4 regions of the Exiguobacterium sp. FSL W8-0210 genome follow, and region 4 is predicted to be linked to each of the others. Evidence: riboswitches for the same ligand, from Rfam matches in the RefSeq annotation. Region 4 holds a riboswitch; each other region holds the start of a gene.
The links. A riboswitch is a leader RNA that binds a small molecule or an ion and turns the genes downstream of it on or off. The one in region 4 is predicted to bind S-adenosylmethionine.
Positions count from the first base shown of each region.

Region 1: it holds a riboswitch for S-adenosylmethionine, as region 4 does, so the genes downstream of both, MKY22_RS15725 (LLM class flavin-dependent oxidoreductase) here and MKY22_RS15000 (Na+/H+ antiporter NhaC family protein) in region 4, are expected to answer to the same signal.
Region 2: it holds a riboswitch for S-adenosylmethionine, as region 4 does, so the genes downstream of both, MKY22_RS12490 (methionine ABC transporter ATP-binding protein) here and MKY22_RS15000 (Na+/H+ antiporter NhaC family protein) in region 4, are expected to answer to the same signal.
Region 3: it holds a riboswitch for S-adenosylmethionine, as region 4 does, so the genes downstream of both, msrA (peptide-methionine (S)-S-oxide reductase MsrA) here and MKY22_RS15000 (Na+/H+ antiporter NhaC family protein) in region 4, are expected to answer to the same signal.

Region 1 is NZ_JBBOUK010000001.1:3,030,013-3,034,207, forward strand. It holds gene MKY22_RS15720 (ATP-grasp domain-containing protein) at 1-435, opposite strand, end outside; gene MKY22_RS15725 (LLM class flavin-dependent oxidoreductase) at 432-1,490, opposite strand; SAM riboswitch class I at 1,566-1,671, opposite strand; gene MKY22_RS15730 (DUF975 family protein) at 1,782-2,420, opposite strand; gene MKY22_RS15735 (DUF817 domain-containing protein) at 2,614-3,399, opposite strand; gene MKY22_RS15740 (YczE/YyaS/YitT family protein) at 3,553-4,195, shown strand, end outside.
Region 2 is NZ_JBBOUK010000001.1:2,388,827-2,393,021, forward strand. It holds gene MKY22_RS12480 (MetQ/NlpA family ABC transporter substrate-binding protein) at 1-696, opposite strand, end outside; gene MKY22_RS12485 (methionine ABC transporter permease) at 729-1,394, opposite strand; gene MKY22_RS12490 (methionine ABC transporter ATP-binding protein) at 1,391-2,413, opposite strand; SAM riboswitch class I at 2,492-2,596, opposite strand; gene MKY22_RS12495 (bifunctional cystathionine gamma-lyase/homocysteine desulfhydrase) at 2,654-3,820, opposite strand; gene MKY22_RS12500 (PLP-dependent cysteine synthase family protein) at 3,813-4,195, opposite strand, start outside.
Region 3 is NZ_JBBOUK010000001.1:424,254-428,448, forward strand. It holds gene MKY22_RS02280 (NAD(P)H-dependent flavin oxidoreductase) at 1-237, shown strand, start outside; gene MKY22_RS02285 (DMT family transporter) at 375-803, shown strand; gene MKY22_RS02290 (Crp/Fnr family transcriptional regulator) at 819-1,487, shown strand; gene MKY22_RS02295 (DMT family transporter) at 1,500-1,982, shown strand; gene msrA (peptide-methionine (S)-S-oxide reductase MsrA) at 2,059-2,589, opposite strand; SAM riboswitch class I at 2,684-2,787, opposite strand; gene MKY22_RS02305 (M20 metallopeptidase family protein) at 2,850-4,028, opposite strand; gene MKY22_RS02310 (putative quinol monooxygenase) at 4,106-4,195, shown strand, end outside.
Region 4 is NZ_JBBOUK010000001.1:2,878,810-2,883,004, forward strand. It holds gene MKY22_RS14985 (histidine phosphatase family protein) at 1-255, opposite strand, end outside; gene MKY22_RS14990 (alpha/beta hydrolase) at 273-1,262, opposite strand; gene MKY22_RS14995 (metal ABC transporter solute-binding protein, Zn/Mn family) at 1,432-2,445, shown strand; SAM riboswitch class I at 2,514-2,618, shown strand; gene MKY22_RS15000 (Na+/H+ antiporter NhaC family protein) at 2,699-4,009, shown strand; gene MKY22_RS15005 (hypothetical protein) at 4,049-4,195, opposite strand, start outside.

The sequences.
Region 1 (4,195 bases), 150 kb from region 4:
GAGACCTTTCCCTGCACGGTTGTGTTTCGTGATGAATGACGAAACACCGATCTCTTTTGCTGCTTGTACGATTTGATCGCGTCCGACGGCAGCCGTCGTCTTCGGTACACGAATCCCAGCCTTCCGCAACGCCGTGTATTGATTGACTTTGCTGACTTCAAGACGAAGCGCACGCGTTCCGTTAAAGACGGTCCGGTCATGCTCTTCTAACCAAGCGAGGACCCCTTCCGTCAACTCCGGCGCGTAACGATGCCCCCGCGTATGCGAAGACGCACTCATACGACTGTAAAAGACACCTTCTGGCGGCAGTTCATCTAACGGTACGATTCCTTCATTTAAGTGCCACTGCTCGTACGGCAACTTGAGTTCTTCGAGACGTTTGATGAGATGATCCGTCCATTCTTGGTTTTCGTGGAGAATATGAATTTTCGTCATGATTGTTGACCTACCTTTCGTTTCGCTTCGACCAGTGGCATTACGTCACAAGCAAAGCGTTCCATTTCTTCAAGTTGTGGTGAGAATTGTAACAAGAGTAACGTGACACCAACGGCTTCGAACGCTAGAATCCGTTCGGCAATCTGTTCTGGTGTTCCGATCAAGTTCGGTCGCAGACCACGGTTCGAAACGGAATAATCATTTCGCTCGACCTGTTGTTCCAGTTGCGATTTACTGATGAAATCTTGATAACCGGCATAACCGGCGCTGTCTTCCTTGACGTCCGTGATGCGTTGCCACTCAAGAAGCGCTTCTTCTTCCGTATCCCGACAAATGATGTAGGCAGCAAGACCGAAGCTCTCAAGCGGTGCGTGTCCCGTCGCTTCCCGGCGTATTTTCATGTCATTGATTTTATGAGCTACTTCTTCAACAGTGCCTCCATGCATGACGTAGGCATCACAATGTTCGACGATCGTCCGTTTTCCGGCTTCACTTTCTCCACCAGCGTAGAGCTTAATTCCCGGACGCTGGACAGGTTTCGGATGGAGTTCTGCCTGTTCGATCGTGTAGTGATGACCGAAGAAGCTGTACGGTGACGCATCTGCCCATAGTCCTTTCATGACCGTGACGAACTCTTCCGTCCGGGCATAGCGCTCATCATGTGCAGTAAAAATACCGTTGTATTGTTTTGCTTCTTCTGCCCACCAGGCTGAGACGACATTGAGCGTAAATCGCCCTCCACTCAACTGATCGATGTTTGCCGCCATCTTCGCCGTCGTCGCTGGATTATGGAACCCGGGACGAACCGCTGTCATGATCTCAAGGCGTTCTGTTGTTGCAGCAATCGCCGCTGCCGTTGTCCATGCCTCAAGACTCGGTTCCTTGATGCCTTTGATATCGTTCAAGTTCAATTCCGCAATCAACGTCGTCGAGAAGCCGATGCGTTCAGCTGTTTGTGCGACTTGTTTCGCATAATCGAATGTTGCTGGCATCTGTTCATCCTCGACGTTACGTAGCCATCCCCCAAAAATCGGTAACCAAAAACCATACTCCACTCCATCGTCCCCCTTATGATAAAAAAAACGCTCTTTTCGAAGTTCGAAAAGAGCGACGGTATCTTGTCCTGTCCGCTCTTATCTTCAGAAGGTATCCCTTCCTGGAAGTAGCACCTTCCGCCATAGCGGCGGGGTTGCTGAAGTGTCTTCGGGCCAGTCCCTCGACTTCTCTAGATAAGATGTATTGCATTCATCGTACAGAATTCATTGAACTAAAGCAACCATTAAACCGTCTTTTCCTATCGGATTTATCCCTAAAGAAAAATCCCGACGTGATGTCGGGATTCGGAATTAGTATGGTGCGACGAAATCTGATGTCTGCTCTGGCGCTTGCTCCCCACGAATACGATCGTAGAATTTGGCAAGCGTGACACTGAAGTATGGTCCGACCCATAGGACAGCAAGACCAAGCGTAACAATGACAAGCAACGCCCAACCGATAAACGATAAGAAGAGCAAGAATGCTTCCATCTTGTGTCCATCCATGAGTTGCCGTGAGCGTGTGATGGCCTCGAGAATACCGATCGATGGTTCATCCCGAAGGATGTAGAACGTCAACAAGTAAGAGAATGACTTGATGATACCAGGGATGATTAAGAGTAACGTCCAGAGCGCGATAAAGATGAACTGAACAATGGCCAGCCCCACCACTTTCAGGAACATACCATATGGCTCAAACAAATCCGTCACTTTCGTTTCTTCGCCACGAGCAATCGACATGGCAATCCATGTCCAACCGACTCCTACTGGAATCAATAAAATCGACACCAATGATACAACGAGATCTATACTACTAGACGGCTCATCGATATCCGATCCAAATAAATTAGGAACACCCTGAATAATACTAAACAGCAGAAAAGCTAGGACTGCAAATCCCCAACGACCGCTGAGCGACTCCTTCGCTGCTTTCTTTAATTGAGATGACATGAGTAAGGTCCTCCTTGAAAAATAAGTTCTCACCTTACTCTACGGCTTAAAATTTCTAATGTTTCACTCTTTTTTCAATAATTTCCCGTCTCGTTGCTGGTTGAGCCAAGCACGCTCAAGTTGTCGTCCACATGTTAGAACGAACGTTGAACATCGAAGCGCTTCATCGCAAACGAAATGTCATGTTTTTCGTCTATGTACGCTGATATATCTCCACAGCCGGATCCTGACGCTTGTATTTCGCGACGATGACGATCAAAACCGTGATGATCACAAGCAGGAACCAAGAAGACAATTTTCCAAGATCAACGACTGCCCAGCCTCCTTCCTGATGCGGATAGACCCAGCCTTTAAAGAACGTCACGATGTTCTCCGCGATCCAAATGAAAAAGGCAATCAGTAAAAAGGATAGGACGAGCGGCATCCGGTAGATCGTCTGCTCGATCGTAAAATGAACCCATGACTTATAGAAGACAAGGACGACGAGGACCATCAATAGCCAGCGTGCATCGAAGATCCAATGGTGGGTGAAGAAGTTGAGATAGACGAGACTGCCGACGCTGATCGCAAGCCAAGGCGGTGGAAATGCTGTGAAGCGTAAATGAAATCTTCGGAACGCTTGACAGACATAACTTGCGACACTTGCATACATGAATCCTGCATACAAGGGAACACCAGCCACTTTCGTTAGAGCCTGTTCCGGATAACTCCAAGACCCAACGTTCACCTTGAACAGTTCAAGTGCTAGACCAATCACGTGAAAGAGTAAGATCAGTTTGAACTCTTCCAGCGTTTCATAACGCGTGACAAGTAAGACGATTTGGACGAGAAGACACCATAGCAACAGGAGATCGTATCGCGCGATCGGTTCAGCAGGAAGATAACGTGAAAGAGCAAGCGCTGCGAAAATCATGACGGGAAAGACACAACAGATGGCTTCTATGTATGTAAAACGAATCAGGTGCCGGATCGCTTTCATCCTGTCATCTCCTTTTTTCTTCAGTATACGTTTCTCTTTCGACCTTCCCCTCCTTCTTAAGATGGAAAAAACGGAAAATTTCGTCTTTCTTCTTCTACTTTCCTCATGATACAGTTAACGAATCAATTATTTTTAAGAAATGAGGTGTTAGACATGACGCGTCATCGTGCTTCCTGGTTATTACGCGCTACGTTAAAGTGGGGACTCTTCCTACTCGGTTTATTTTTACTCGCTCTCGGCTCATCGATGATGATCACGGCTGAACTCGGTGTCTCGACGTGGGATGTATTACATCTTGGTCTCCAAAAGAAGACGCCGCTATCCGTCGGAACGATCATCTTGCTTGTCGGTCTATTACTCGTTTTCGTGAAGTACGCGTTAGACCGCGTCACACCGCAAATCGGAACGCTCGTCAACGCGATTTTCGTCGGTGTCTTCATGAATCTTGTTCTTGGTTCTCATCTCTTACCTTCTTTTGAGTCGATCTGGTTGAATACGCTCTGGCTGATTTTCGGTATCTTCATCATTGGGATGGGCGCTGGTCTGTATGTCGCTATTGGATACGGGGCCGGTCCACGTGATGGGTTGACGCTGACACTTGCAGAGCGCTTCGGAACGTCAATTCGTCTGATGCGGACGATCATGGAAGTCACGGCATGCGGCATCGGTTGGTTGCTTGGAGGACCTGTTTTCTTCGGTACGATCCTCTCGATTTTCCTGATCGGACCGTTCCTGCAATTTTGGTTGTTCTATTTCCGCCGGATCATTGCAGCAATTGATGCAAAAGGACTTCCAG
Region 2 (4,195 bases), 490 kb from region 4:
GTATGGTGACGACTCATCTTCCGAAGCGATCGCGTCTTTCAATGGGTTCAGACCGTTATCGATCGCATAGTTCGTGTTGATGAGGACGGCGTCACCTTCATTGTTTTTGTAAGCTTGCGGAAGAAGTGAAGCTTCGATGTTCGTCTTGAACTTGAGTTTCTTCGGGTTCTCTGCGATATCACCGAGTTGTGCATCTGTCGTTTTACCGTCTTTAAGCTTGATCAACCCTTCGTTTTGAAGGAACGTCAAGACACGACCGCGTTCCGCGACGTTTGAGCTCGTTAAGATCGTTGCACCGTTTGGCAACTTATCGAGTGACTTGTATTTCTTCGAGTAGATACCGAGTGGTTCAACGTGGACGCCACCTGCGTTCGCAAACTTATACGATTTGTTTTCTTTCTCTTGTTGCTCAAGATACGGTACGTGCTGGAAGTAGTTCGCATCGATTTCTTTTGAAGCGAGCGCTTTGTTCGGAAGTACGTAATCTTGGAACTTCTTGATTTCAAGCTTGTAACCTTTTGCTTCGTATTCTTTTTTGACGTGCTCAAGAATCTTAGCGTGCGGTACGTTTGAAGCACCGATGACGAGTGTTTTGTCGTCGCTACCTGATCCTGATGATTTTTCGCCACATGCAGCAAGGCTGATTGCTAAAACGGATACAGCGGCAGTACCTACGAATTTTTTCCAAACTTTCATGAATGATTCCTCCAATATGAATAAAATTTGAATTAACGTTTATCGATCGCACGGATCAGCAAATCACCAATGATTTGGATGACGAAGACGATCGCTAAGATTAAGAGTGTCGCAATGACGATGACATCGTTTTGAGAACGCTGGAATCCTTCGATGAAGGCCATGTCCCCAAGTCCACCTCCGCCGACTACTCCGGCCATTGCCGTATAACCGACAAGTGAGACGAGTGTGACCGTGATACCAGAAACGATGGCAGGCAATGCTTCTGGGATTAAGACTTTATAGATGATTTGGAACTTCGTCGCGCCCATCGATTCCGCTGCCTCGATGACACCTTTATCGACTTCGCGTAACGCGAGTTCAACCATCCGACCGTAAAATGGTGCAGCACCGAAAATCAGTGCCGGTAATGCTGCCGTTGGTCCGAGGAACGAACCGACGATCGCTGTCGTAAATGGAATCAATAAGATCAGTAAGATGATGAACGGAATCGAACGGAAGACGTTGACGATCAAGCTCAACACTGAATAGAACGCCCGATTCTTGAACAATAACTCTTCGTTTGTCGCATACAATAGTAAACCAATGATCAAACCGAGAACGAATGTTGAAAACCCAGCGATTGCCGTCATATAGACGGTACTGCCTGTCGCTTCCCACACCATGTCCCAATCTAGGTTGTCAAAGAATGAAATCATCGGTGATCCACCTCCACTTCAACATCACTGGCTTGAAGCTTCGTGATGACCGCTTGTGTTGCTGCTGTTTCCCCGATCAACTGAATGAACAGTGTACCGAGTGCCCCTTCCTGTGATTGACCGACGTTTCCGCCGATGATGTTGAACAGGACCGGTGAATCCTTCATGACTTCCGCGAGGATCGGGCTTTCCGCTGTTGATCCGACGAACGTCAACTGAACGATTTTTCCGGTTGGGTACCGTTCGCGTAGTTTCGCGAACGTCAACTCGTTTTCCGAAGGCGACGTCAATTGTTTGACGAACTCCTTCGTCATCGCTTGCTTCGGATGACGGAAGACCTCTGCGACCGGTCCTTGCTCGACGATTTTACCGGCTTCCATGACGGCGACCCGGTGACAGATTTTTTGAATGACGTGCATCTCGTGTGTGATCAAGACGATCGTCAGTTTCAGTTTTTCATTGATGTCAACGAGTAACTCAAGGATTGAGTCCGTCGTCTTCGGATCGAGTGCACTTGTTGCCTCGTCACATAAGAGAACGTCCGGGTTCGATGCCAGTGCCCGAGCGATACCGACACGTTGTTTTTGACCACCGGATAATTGTGACGGATAGGCTTTTTCGCGTCCGTCCAAACCAACGAGTTGGATCAGTTCCGCTACCCGTTCCTTGCGGTGTGCTTTCGGGAAGCCACCGAGCTCGAGTGGGAACATGATGTTCTCTTCAACTGTTCGTGACCACAATAAGTTGAAATGTTGGAAGACCATCGAGACATTCTTACGGACGCCTCGTAATTCCTTTGGTTTTAGTGATGTCATTTCAACACCATCGATTTGGATCGAACCACTCGTTGGTGCTTCAAGCATATTCAGCAATCGGATCAAGGTCGATTTCCCTGCTCCGGAATAACCGATTATTCCAAAAATTTCACCGCGTTCGATTGTCAGATCGACATTCGCGACAGCTTCGACCGCTCCGCGCTTTGAGCGATAAATCTTTCCTACGTCTTGTAAACGAATCACAACTGTCCCTCCTAAAATAAAAAAAGTGCGCGCGTTTTAGAGCAAACGCGCGCACTTTTCAGTACACAAAACCATTTGCTCTCATCTCCCAGACTTTTGTCTGCTGGAATTAGCACCACTTCGGATTAGATCCGCGGTTGCCGGGTTTCATCGGGCCAGTCCCTCCACCACTCTCGATAAGAGTTTCGGTATTAAGTTTGTAGAATATATTCTGAATATTAGCAGGGGTTATTTTTGTTGTCAAACAGTTTTTTCAGAAACTTTTTCGAGGAACGTGAAAGCACGTGTTAAGTCTTCTTTCAAATCTTCCGCGTCCTCAAGTCCAACTGAAATCCGAACGAGACCGTCTGTGATGCCGAGTTCTGCCCGACGCTCTGCTGGGATCGACGCGTGCGTCATCCGTGCCGGAACGGAAATCAGACTCTCGACGGCACCAAGACTCTCAGCAAGTGTGAAGAAGTGTGTCGCCTCGACGAGTTTTTCTGCATTCGCTGCTGAACCAACATCAAAGCTGATCATCCCACCAAACCCAGTCGCTTGTTTCGCTTGGATGTCGTGACCAGGATGCGATGCAAGTCCCGGGTAGAAGATGTTTGAGACAATATCTTGCGCTTGTAGGAACGCAACGAGATCATGTGCTGTCTCTTCGATCGCATCCATCCGGATACCGAGTGTACGAAGACCACGGACGAGCAAGAAGCTGTCTTGCGGTCCAAGTACGCCGCCTGTCGAGTTTTGGATGAAGTGAAGCTCTTCGCCGAGCGCATCATCTTTGACGACGACAAGTCCAGCGACGACGTCCGAGTGTCCGCCGATGTATTTTGTTGCACTGTGCAAGACGATGTCTGCACCAAGCGCGAGTGGTTGTTGATGATATGGAGTCGCGAACGTGTTGTCGACGACGAGTTTAAGATCGTGACGTTTGGCAATCGTTGCGATGGCTGCGATGTCCGTTACTTTCAACAACGGGTTCGTCGGTGTTTCGACGTAGACGATCTTCGTGTTGTCTTGGATCGCTGCTTCCGTCGCTGCAAGGTCCGTCGTATCGACGAATGTCACTTGGATGTTGAACTTTGGTAAGACGCGTTGCATCAAGCGGAACGTACCACCGTAGACGTCATCCGTCATGACGATGTGGTCGCCAGACTCAAGCAAGTGGAAGACGGCATGGATCGCTGCCATCCCAGAACCGAAGGCAAAACCACGTGCGCCGCCCTCGAGATCCGCAATCAATCGTTCGATGCTCGTCCGTGTTGGGTTCGCTGTCCGTGAGTATTCGTATCCGTCCTTAAGTTGACCGATTTTATCCTGCTTGTATGTGCTTGTTTGATAGATCGGAGGTGTGACGGCTCCTGTTGCCCGGTCGACACCTGTTCCTCCATGAATCAATGCTGTCTTCTTACGCATGAGTTTCGTCCACCTTTTCAAAGATTTGTTGGCTTAAGTAGCGTTCGGCACTGTCTGCGAAGACGGTGACGATCGTACTGCCGGGGTGACGCTTCGCGATATCAAGCGCAGCAACGAGCGCTGCACCTGCTGAACTACCAACGAGTAATCCTTCGCGAGCAGCGAGTGTATGAACCGCGTCAAATGCATCGCGGTCAGAAATCGTATGAATCTCGTCGACGAGTTCACGCGGAACGAGACTTGGCCATTTCGCTGTTCCAATGCCTTCTGTCTTATGCGGACCGGCTGGACCACCATTTAAGACGGAGCCTTCCGGTTCGACGATCGCTGCTTTTGTACCGAGACGTTGTTTTAAGAAGTCCGCTGTTCCGGCGA
Region 3 (4,195 bases), 2.5 Mb from region 4:
GATGGTCCTTACGTCGAACGACTCACAGCAGAGACACCTGCTGCTTTTCTCGATCAGACGAATGAGTCGTATCATATTACGGGCGCTCTTGAGGGCGATGAGGAGAAAGGGTATGTCAACGCTGGACTGGTTGCGGGATTGATTCATGATGTGCCGACTGTTGCGGAGTTGTTTACGCGCATGATGGCGGAAGCAGAGGAACAGCTGAAACAAACGACGACTCGTTTTACGACATGAGTATATAGTGAGGGACCCGTGATGCCACTTGTGGACAGCGGGTTTTTTCATGTTTTTTTGAAAATGGGACATTTGTCCTTTTCAAGTAGGGCACGAGTAAGGTCTACTCTAGTGTAGAGATTAAAGGAGGAGATGACGTGCAAGGAGTCGTGTTTGCTTTGATGAGCGGTCTGTTCATCGCCCTGCAAGGCATATTCAATGCGCGCCTTGCGACAGGCGTCGGACCGTGGTTGTCCGTATTGATCGTCCACTTTGTGGGTCTGATGGGTTGTTTAGTCATTTACAGTTTCGTACGAGATCGGAAAATCGGTGGCTTCCGTCAGTTACCGTGGATTTATGCAAGCGGCGGTTTGATTGGCGTGCTAGTCGTCGTAACGGAACTGACAGCAATCCAAAAACTCGGGATGACATGGGCGATGTGTTTATTACTCGTCGCACAGATTTTATGTGCGTTTGTGATTGATTTAAAGGGATGGTTCGGTGTCTTAAAAAAACAAGGAAATCGTGGTCAGTGGGTTGGTGTGGGTCTCATGCTTGCAGGAGTTGCGATTTTCTCACTTGCCTAAAGGGAGGGAATAAACATGGAAACCGTCATTCAACAGTACGGACTGGATACGATTTTGACGGAAGAGACGCGCGCTAGGTTGCGTCAAGAAACCTTCCAAAAAGGGGAACTCCTCTGTACGACAGGGGCAGCGATCGACCGGATGTACTTCATCGTCGCAGGCAAGGTCAAGATATCTGCTGCCTCGTCAGAAGGGAAACAGCGGATTCTGCGATTCAAGACACCACTGACAGTGATCGGTGACGCTGAGTTCATCAACGAACGGGAAGTATTGAATACGGTCGAAGCGGTGACCGACGTCGAGGTGTTGAGCGTACCGTATGCGATTTTACGCGAGCACAATACGACGAACGTCTTTCTGCAATTTTTATTACGCACGATCACAGCCAAGTGGTATGCCGACTCGAAATCAGCGTCGCATCACGTGTTGTATACCGTCGAAGAGCGATTTGCAGGGTATTTGTTATCGATCGCTTCTGAAGCCAGTGACAGTTTGTTTTATCAGGAGATGCGGACGTCGAACCTGCATGACGTCGCTGACTGGCTTGGAACGAGTTATCGCCATCTCAACCGGATCATCACGAAATTATGTGAAGAGGAGATTCTCGTTCGACGACGCGGGAAAATCATCATCGTCGATTTGGAGCGGATTCGCGAGAAGGCGAACGGTAACAGCTATGAGTAAGGAGGAACGAACATGGTAATAGGAATCGTGTGTGCCGTGTTGGCAGGGATGTTAATCAGTTTACAGACGGTATTGAATGCTCGGATGAGTGACGCGTTCGGTGCTTGGGCGACAACGACGCTGGTCTTCTTCGTCGGTTTCATCGGAGCAAGTGTCACGTATGTTCTGTTTCGTGGTGGAACAATCGGACAGATCCAAAACGTATCGCCACTCTATTGGTTTGGTGGACTTGTCGGTGTCGGCGTCGTTTTTTGTGTCATGCGTGGGATTCAGTTGCTTGGTCCGTCCATCGCGATCTCTGTCGTTCTGATTTCGCAGTTAAGCTTTGCTCTTGCTGTTGATACGTTCGGCTGGTTCGGTTTACCACAAATTGATTTATCGTTCGGTCAGCTCGTCGGTCTCGCCGTCATGGTATGTGGGATCTTCGTTTTGAAGCGGTATCAAGTCGTCGCGCCGGAAGAGAGGGCGAAGGATCAAGTAGAACGTGTTTCATGACTTATTTTTTTCATAACAATGAAACAGGTCAGCAAACAAATGTTTACTGACCTGTTTTTTATATGCATTTTTTGAATTAGACCGTCGTCGTATCTTTCCATTCCTGTTCGATGAAGGCATCACGACCAGAAGCAGCACGATCTTTTTTGTAGTGTTCTGGATTTTTCTTATGGAAGTCTTGATGGTACTCTTCCGCTGGATAAAATTCAGAAGCGGCATCAATCCGCGTCACGATCGGTTGTTTGAAACGGTTGCTTGCAGCAAGAGCGTCACGGGAAGTAATCGCAGCTTCATGCTGCGCATCCGTATGATAGAAGATTGCTGGCGCGTACTGCGTACCGCGATCTTGGAATTGACCTTCTGCATCCGTCGGATCCGTTTGGGGCCAGTAGAGTTCAAGTAAACGCTCGTACGGGAACAGGCTCGGATCAAACGTGATTTGGACGACCTCGAGGTGTCCCGTCGTTCCTGTTTTGACTTGCTCGTATGTCGGGTTATCGACGTGTCCGCCCATGTAACCTGATACGATTCCCTCGATTCCTGGTAATTCTTCAAATGGTGTCACCATGCACCAAAAACATCCACCTGCAAATGTTGCTTTTTCCATCTGTCTCTTCCTCTCCGTGGGAAATCCCCATTGTATGTCTGACAGCGAGAAAACGAAAACGACTCCTTCGCTTGGTTGCAAAAGGAGTCGCCGCTTTTTATCAACCAAAGCTTTCGCTTTGCTGGTCGTAGCACCTTGCTATGCGCAGGTTGCTGGGACGTCATCGATCCAGATCTCTCGGTCCACTCTTGATAAGGGTATATGAAGTTGATGTCATTCGTTATCATTGTTGTGATGATACCATTCACAAAGAAATAAAGTCAATCCTTAGAATTTAAGGCACGTAAAACGGTTGCTCCAAGTGTCTTCGCACCGATCAACAACGCTTGTTCATTGATCTCGTACTGTGGATGGTGCTGCGGATAGTTGACGCGACCGTCCGTATAGCCAGAGCCGGTAAAGAAATAACTACCCGGGACGTGTGTTAAGTAATGTGCGAAGTCGTCCGCCGCCATCATTGGTGTGAGTGCCCGGACGGATGCTTCCGGTAAGAAAGCAGCAGCTTCCTGAACGAGTTTTGTCTCATCCGGGTGATTCCAGAGCGCCGGGTAACCAGTCGTGAAGTCGATTGAATAGGTAGCACCGATGCCGGCACATGTCGTTTTGGCGACAAGATCGACTTCTTGCCGGAGCTGATGCCGCAGTGTTTCATTGAACGTCCGGATTTCCCCGACGATGCGTGCTTCACCCGTGACGATGTTCGGAGCCGTTCCCGCATGGAAAGAACCAATTGCAAGAACAGCAGGCTCAAACGGATCGACCCGTCGACTAACGAGATGTTGTAAGTTGCAGACGAGTTGCGCTCCAGCGACGAGCGCATCTTTTGTTTTGTGCGGTGCTTGCGCATGACCACCTTGACCATGGACGATGATTTCGAATTCGTCGATCGCACATAATGTATGTCCTTCCCGAAACCCAATCGTGCCAACCGGTAAATCATTTTCGAGATGTGTCGCGAAAATTGCATCGACCCCTTCGAGGACGCCGGCTTCGATCATTTGGATGGCTCCACCGGGAAAGACCTCTTCTCCATGCTGGTGGATGATCCGAATCGTTCCTTGCAATTGATCGCGTAACGGATAGAGTGTAGCAGCAAGGGCCATCACGATCGCCGTATGACCATCGTGTCCACATGCATGCATGACCCCGGGATGGATCGACCGGAAGGCAAGCGTCGTCTCTTCTTGAAGTGGTAAAGCATCAAAATCGGCACGGACCGCAATCGTCGGACCAGGCTGTTTGCCTTCGATCGTCGCGACGACACCACGACCTCCGACGGCTGTTTGATAAGGGATGCCCTGCTCCGCGTAAAAGTTTGCAATTCGTTCTGATGTGCGGACTTCCTGGAAAGAGAGTTCCGGATGTCGATGAAAATCACGACGTAACGCGATCATCGTCGGTTCGAATTGTTCAAGTGCTTCAAAAAGTTGAGTTTGCATCTTCAAGCTCCTTTGACGTGTGTCTTTTCGTGAAAATGGGTACAGATACAGGTAATCACGAAAGGGGATAATGAAACATGGGAGAAATCGTCGTCAACGCTGTACTTACAATCAAAGCAGGACTTGCGGATCAAGTCTTCCCGATTCTACAAACGGTTTATCATGCC
Region 4 (4,195 bases):
TTCGCGTTCGACAAGTCGCTCGTCTGTCGCTGTAATCGTTAAACCAACAGCACGACCGATGATTTCTGCTGTCTCAACGGCACGCGACAAGGGACTTGCTAATAAGACATCCCACTTTTCATTCGATAGATAAGCGGCACTGAGTTCCGCTTGTCTTCTTCCTGTTGCATTCAACGGGATATCTTCTCTTCCCTGAATCCGTTCGTTTAAGTTCCAATCCGTCTGACCATGCCGCACTAAACAAATTTCAGTCATGTCTCTGTCTCCCTCATTTAAGAAATATGACTGATTGTATCATGTTTTCCTTTCGGAAGTTGTCGTGGTGGCAACAGTAGTACCTGACAGGTGAAACGTTCAATTCGTTCAAGCAATCGCTCGATCTTTAACGGATTTTCCGTCTGAGCGAAACTGGCAAGTGAGTGGGTGCCATTCGGAAAGGAAAACAAACGAACATCTGCTCCGACATCTGCTCCCTTCTCAACGAAATGCAAGGCTTGAGAAAATGGGACGATTGGATCTTTTTTACCGTGCAAGAGCATGATGGGCGGGGCATCCGATGTTAGGTGCGTGACGGGTGAGACGTGCGTCATCAGCTTGCGCCATTCTTCTCGTCCCCCCTTGTAGAACTTAATGTGGGCAATCCAAGTCTGAATGAAATTAAACAACAAAAAGTTCGTCGGTGGATATAAAGCGATCACACCACTGATCAATGGCATGTGGCGCTCATCACGCTCACCAACGAAAGCAGATGGGGCAAGTGCCGTCGTCAGCATGAGTGCGGCTCCGGCTGAGTCTCCCCATACCATCATCCGTCCTCTTAGAATGCGAAGACCCTCTGCTTCCTTATTCAAAAAACATAACGCATCCCGTACATCTTCGAGGTTATCCGGAAAATAACTGCCCTCTTCGAACAAACGATACTCAATACTACAGACGGCAACTCCGAGTTCAAGCAGACGGTCGACGATTGGACTAAAGCAGAACATGTCATCGCGCTCTCCACGAACGAATGCACCACCGTGTGCATAGATGGCAACTGGAAACGGTCCTTCTCCCGGTGGATAATAGAGATCGAGCTGTAAGATGCGGTTTCCCACCTGTTTGTAGGTGAGCGTCCGCGGTGCAAGTTGTTTTTCTGTGAGTGGCAAGGCGGGTTCGGTCCATCGAAGCAATGCACCATAATTGTTCCAGATACTCGCTCCCGCTGCTGCCGTCGTCAATAACGCAGCTCCCCCCATTAGCCATGCAGTTTCACGTTTCACTTGATCACCTCCAAAAGACGTGCTAGTTTCTTCACTTTATTATCCTTCTACCCCGTTTTAAAAGAAGTCGAACGTCTCGGTATTCGTACTTGACGCTTCACCAGCGTTCCGCTATAGTGAGAAAGTCCAAATCGGAATAGTTACGTTTTAATAATGGAGGTATCATATAATGAAAAAAATCATTCCCGCTTTAACAGTCGCTTTCGCAAGTGCAAGTGTTCTCGCTGCTTGCGGTTCGAATACCGATTCATCGACTTCAGATAAAACCCAGACAGAAGTCTATGCATCAACGTTCGCGACGGCTGCTATTGCCCGCGAAATCGGAGGGGATCAAGTCAACGTCAAGATGATCGTCCCACCTGGAGCAGACCCCCACTCTTACGAGCCGACGTCAAAACAACTCACCGAGATTGCTAAGGGCGACTTGTTCCTCTTAACCGGTACGACGCTCGAGCCGTATTCGAAAAAAATCCAGGAGAGTCTAAAAGGCACGGATGTCCGCTTCGTCGAGACGAGTAAGGACGTCAACTTACTAGAATCGGATGCTACACTCCATGCACATGAAGAAGAGGGGCATAGTGAAGACGAACATGCCCACGAAGAAGAAGGGCACGATGATCACGCAACGGATGAACCTGCACATGAAGAAGAAGGCCATGACCACGGAAAATACGATCCACACGTCTGGCTCGATCCTACCAACGCAAAAACAATGGCACGTTCCATCACAGTCGCTCTATCAAAAGAAGTACCAAAAGACAAAGCAACGTTCGAAAAAAACTTAAAAACGTTCGATCAGCAAGCTGATGAATTGGACGAACAATTTAAACAAGCCGTCGCTGATGGATCGAAAAAAGAACTTCTCGTTACGCATGCCGCTTACGGTTACCTCGCAGAACGATATGGTTTCACGCAACTGCCGATCGCGGGAATTTCTCCTTCCGATGAACCGTCACAAAAGCAACTGGCTGCTTTAGTGAAAGAAGCACGGATGCATGATTTGAAATACGTCGCGTTCGAAGAAACGGTCTCACCTAAGGTCGCACGTGTCATTCAAAAAGAAATCGGAGCTGAATCCGTGACGATTCATAATCTAGAGTCCGTCACGAAAGCACAGCAAAACAGCTCTTATTTTAAATTGATGGAAGAAAACGTCCAGACGTTAAAACAAGCACTTCAGTAAAGTACAGTTGACACGCGTTACTCAATGCGGTACGGTAAGAAACGTGTTTTAAACAATTGAATGACTTCTTTTTATCGCGAGAAACGGAGGGACTGGCCCAATGATGTTTCGGCAGCGGACGATTTGATTCGTACTGTGCCAAATCCAGCAAGCGAAAGCTTGAGAGATAAGAAGAGCGTCTTTATTTCATAAAGACCTCCTTCTTTCTTGCGAAGGGGTCTTTTTTGTATCTTTGAGAAACGAGGTGTCAACAATGAATGAAACGATCATGCCTAACAAATGGGCACTGCTTCCCCTCGTCGTATTCCTGGTCCTCTTCATCGGAGCCGGGATCTTCTATGACGACTTTTACAAATTTCCGATCCTTATCGCCGCATTGATCGCTTTGATCTTTGCTGCAATCACGACGAAAGGATCCATCAATCAAACGGTCGAACGAATCGCAACGGGTGCCGGAAATCCTGATATCATGATCATGGTCTTCATCTTCTTATTAGCCGGTACGTTTTCTGGAACGGCAGAAGCAATCGGTGCCATCGATGCAACCGTCAATGCTGCTTTGACGTTCCTACCTCCGTCATTACTGATGAGTGGTCTGTTCATCATCGCTGCCTTCATCTCGATGGCAATGGGAACATCGACTGGAACGATTGCTGCACTCGCGCCGATCGCCTTCGGTATTCATGAAGCGACAGGCATCAACGTTGCGATCGCAGCAGCGTCAGTCGTTGGTGGATCGATGTTCGGCGATAACTTGTCGTTCATCTCGGATACGACGATTGCTGCCGTCCGTACCCAAAAAACGAACATGCGCGATAAGTTCCGGACGAACTTCATGATCGTCCTACCGGCTGCTATTTTGACGGTCATCCTACTCGCATTCGTTTCTGGTTCTGGTGACGTCGTCGAAGCAAAAGCATTTGAATTCTACAAGTTGATTCCATATCTTGCTGTCATCGTCCTTGCACTATTTGGCGTCAATGTCATTCTTGTCTTAATTGGTGGTACGTTACTCACCGGCATCATCGGTATGATTGATGGTAGTTTCGGCTTGAGTGGCTTCGTCCTCTCGATGTCAAAAGGAATGATGGGCATGGCGGAAATCTCCATTTTGACGCTCCTCATGGGTGGTCTCGTCAGCTTGATCACGTTCAACGGTGGAATCGTCTACTTGAAAGAGACGTTGACGCGCAAGATTTCTCAGCGTCGCGGTGCCGAATTCAGTATGGCAGCACTCGTCAGTGCGACGAATCTCGCAACGGCGAACAATACGATCTCGATTCTCGTCGCTGGACCACTGGCAGCTGAAATCGCTGATACGTATGAAGTCGATCGCAAGAAATCAGCGAGTATTCTCGATATCTTCTCTTGTGGGATTCAAGGTATCATTCCGTATGGGGCGCAACTCTTGATTGCAGCAGAATTGACGAAAACGGCTTCACCGGAACTGATTCCGTATCTGTTCTATCCGTTCCTGCTCTTCGTCTGTGGATCGATTGCCATCATCTTCGGTTTCCCACGTCCAAAGAAATCAGTTGCTCAACAAGAAAAAATCTCTTCTTAACAAACGACAGGTCCGATCGCTATGATCGGACCTGTTTCGTTATTTTTTCTGCTTCGCTTGTCGTTCTAAAATCAAATACGCGATTGCTGGAAGTGGAAACTGAACGAGTCCCGCGCCTCCCCATACCCACGGGTTACGTCCTGATTTTCGTACACTGAAAAATAGGCTAACTGCTTGCGTGACCAA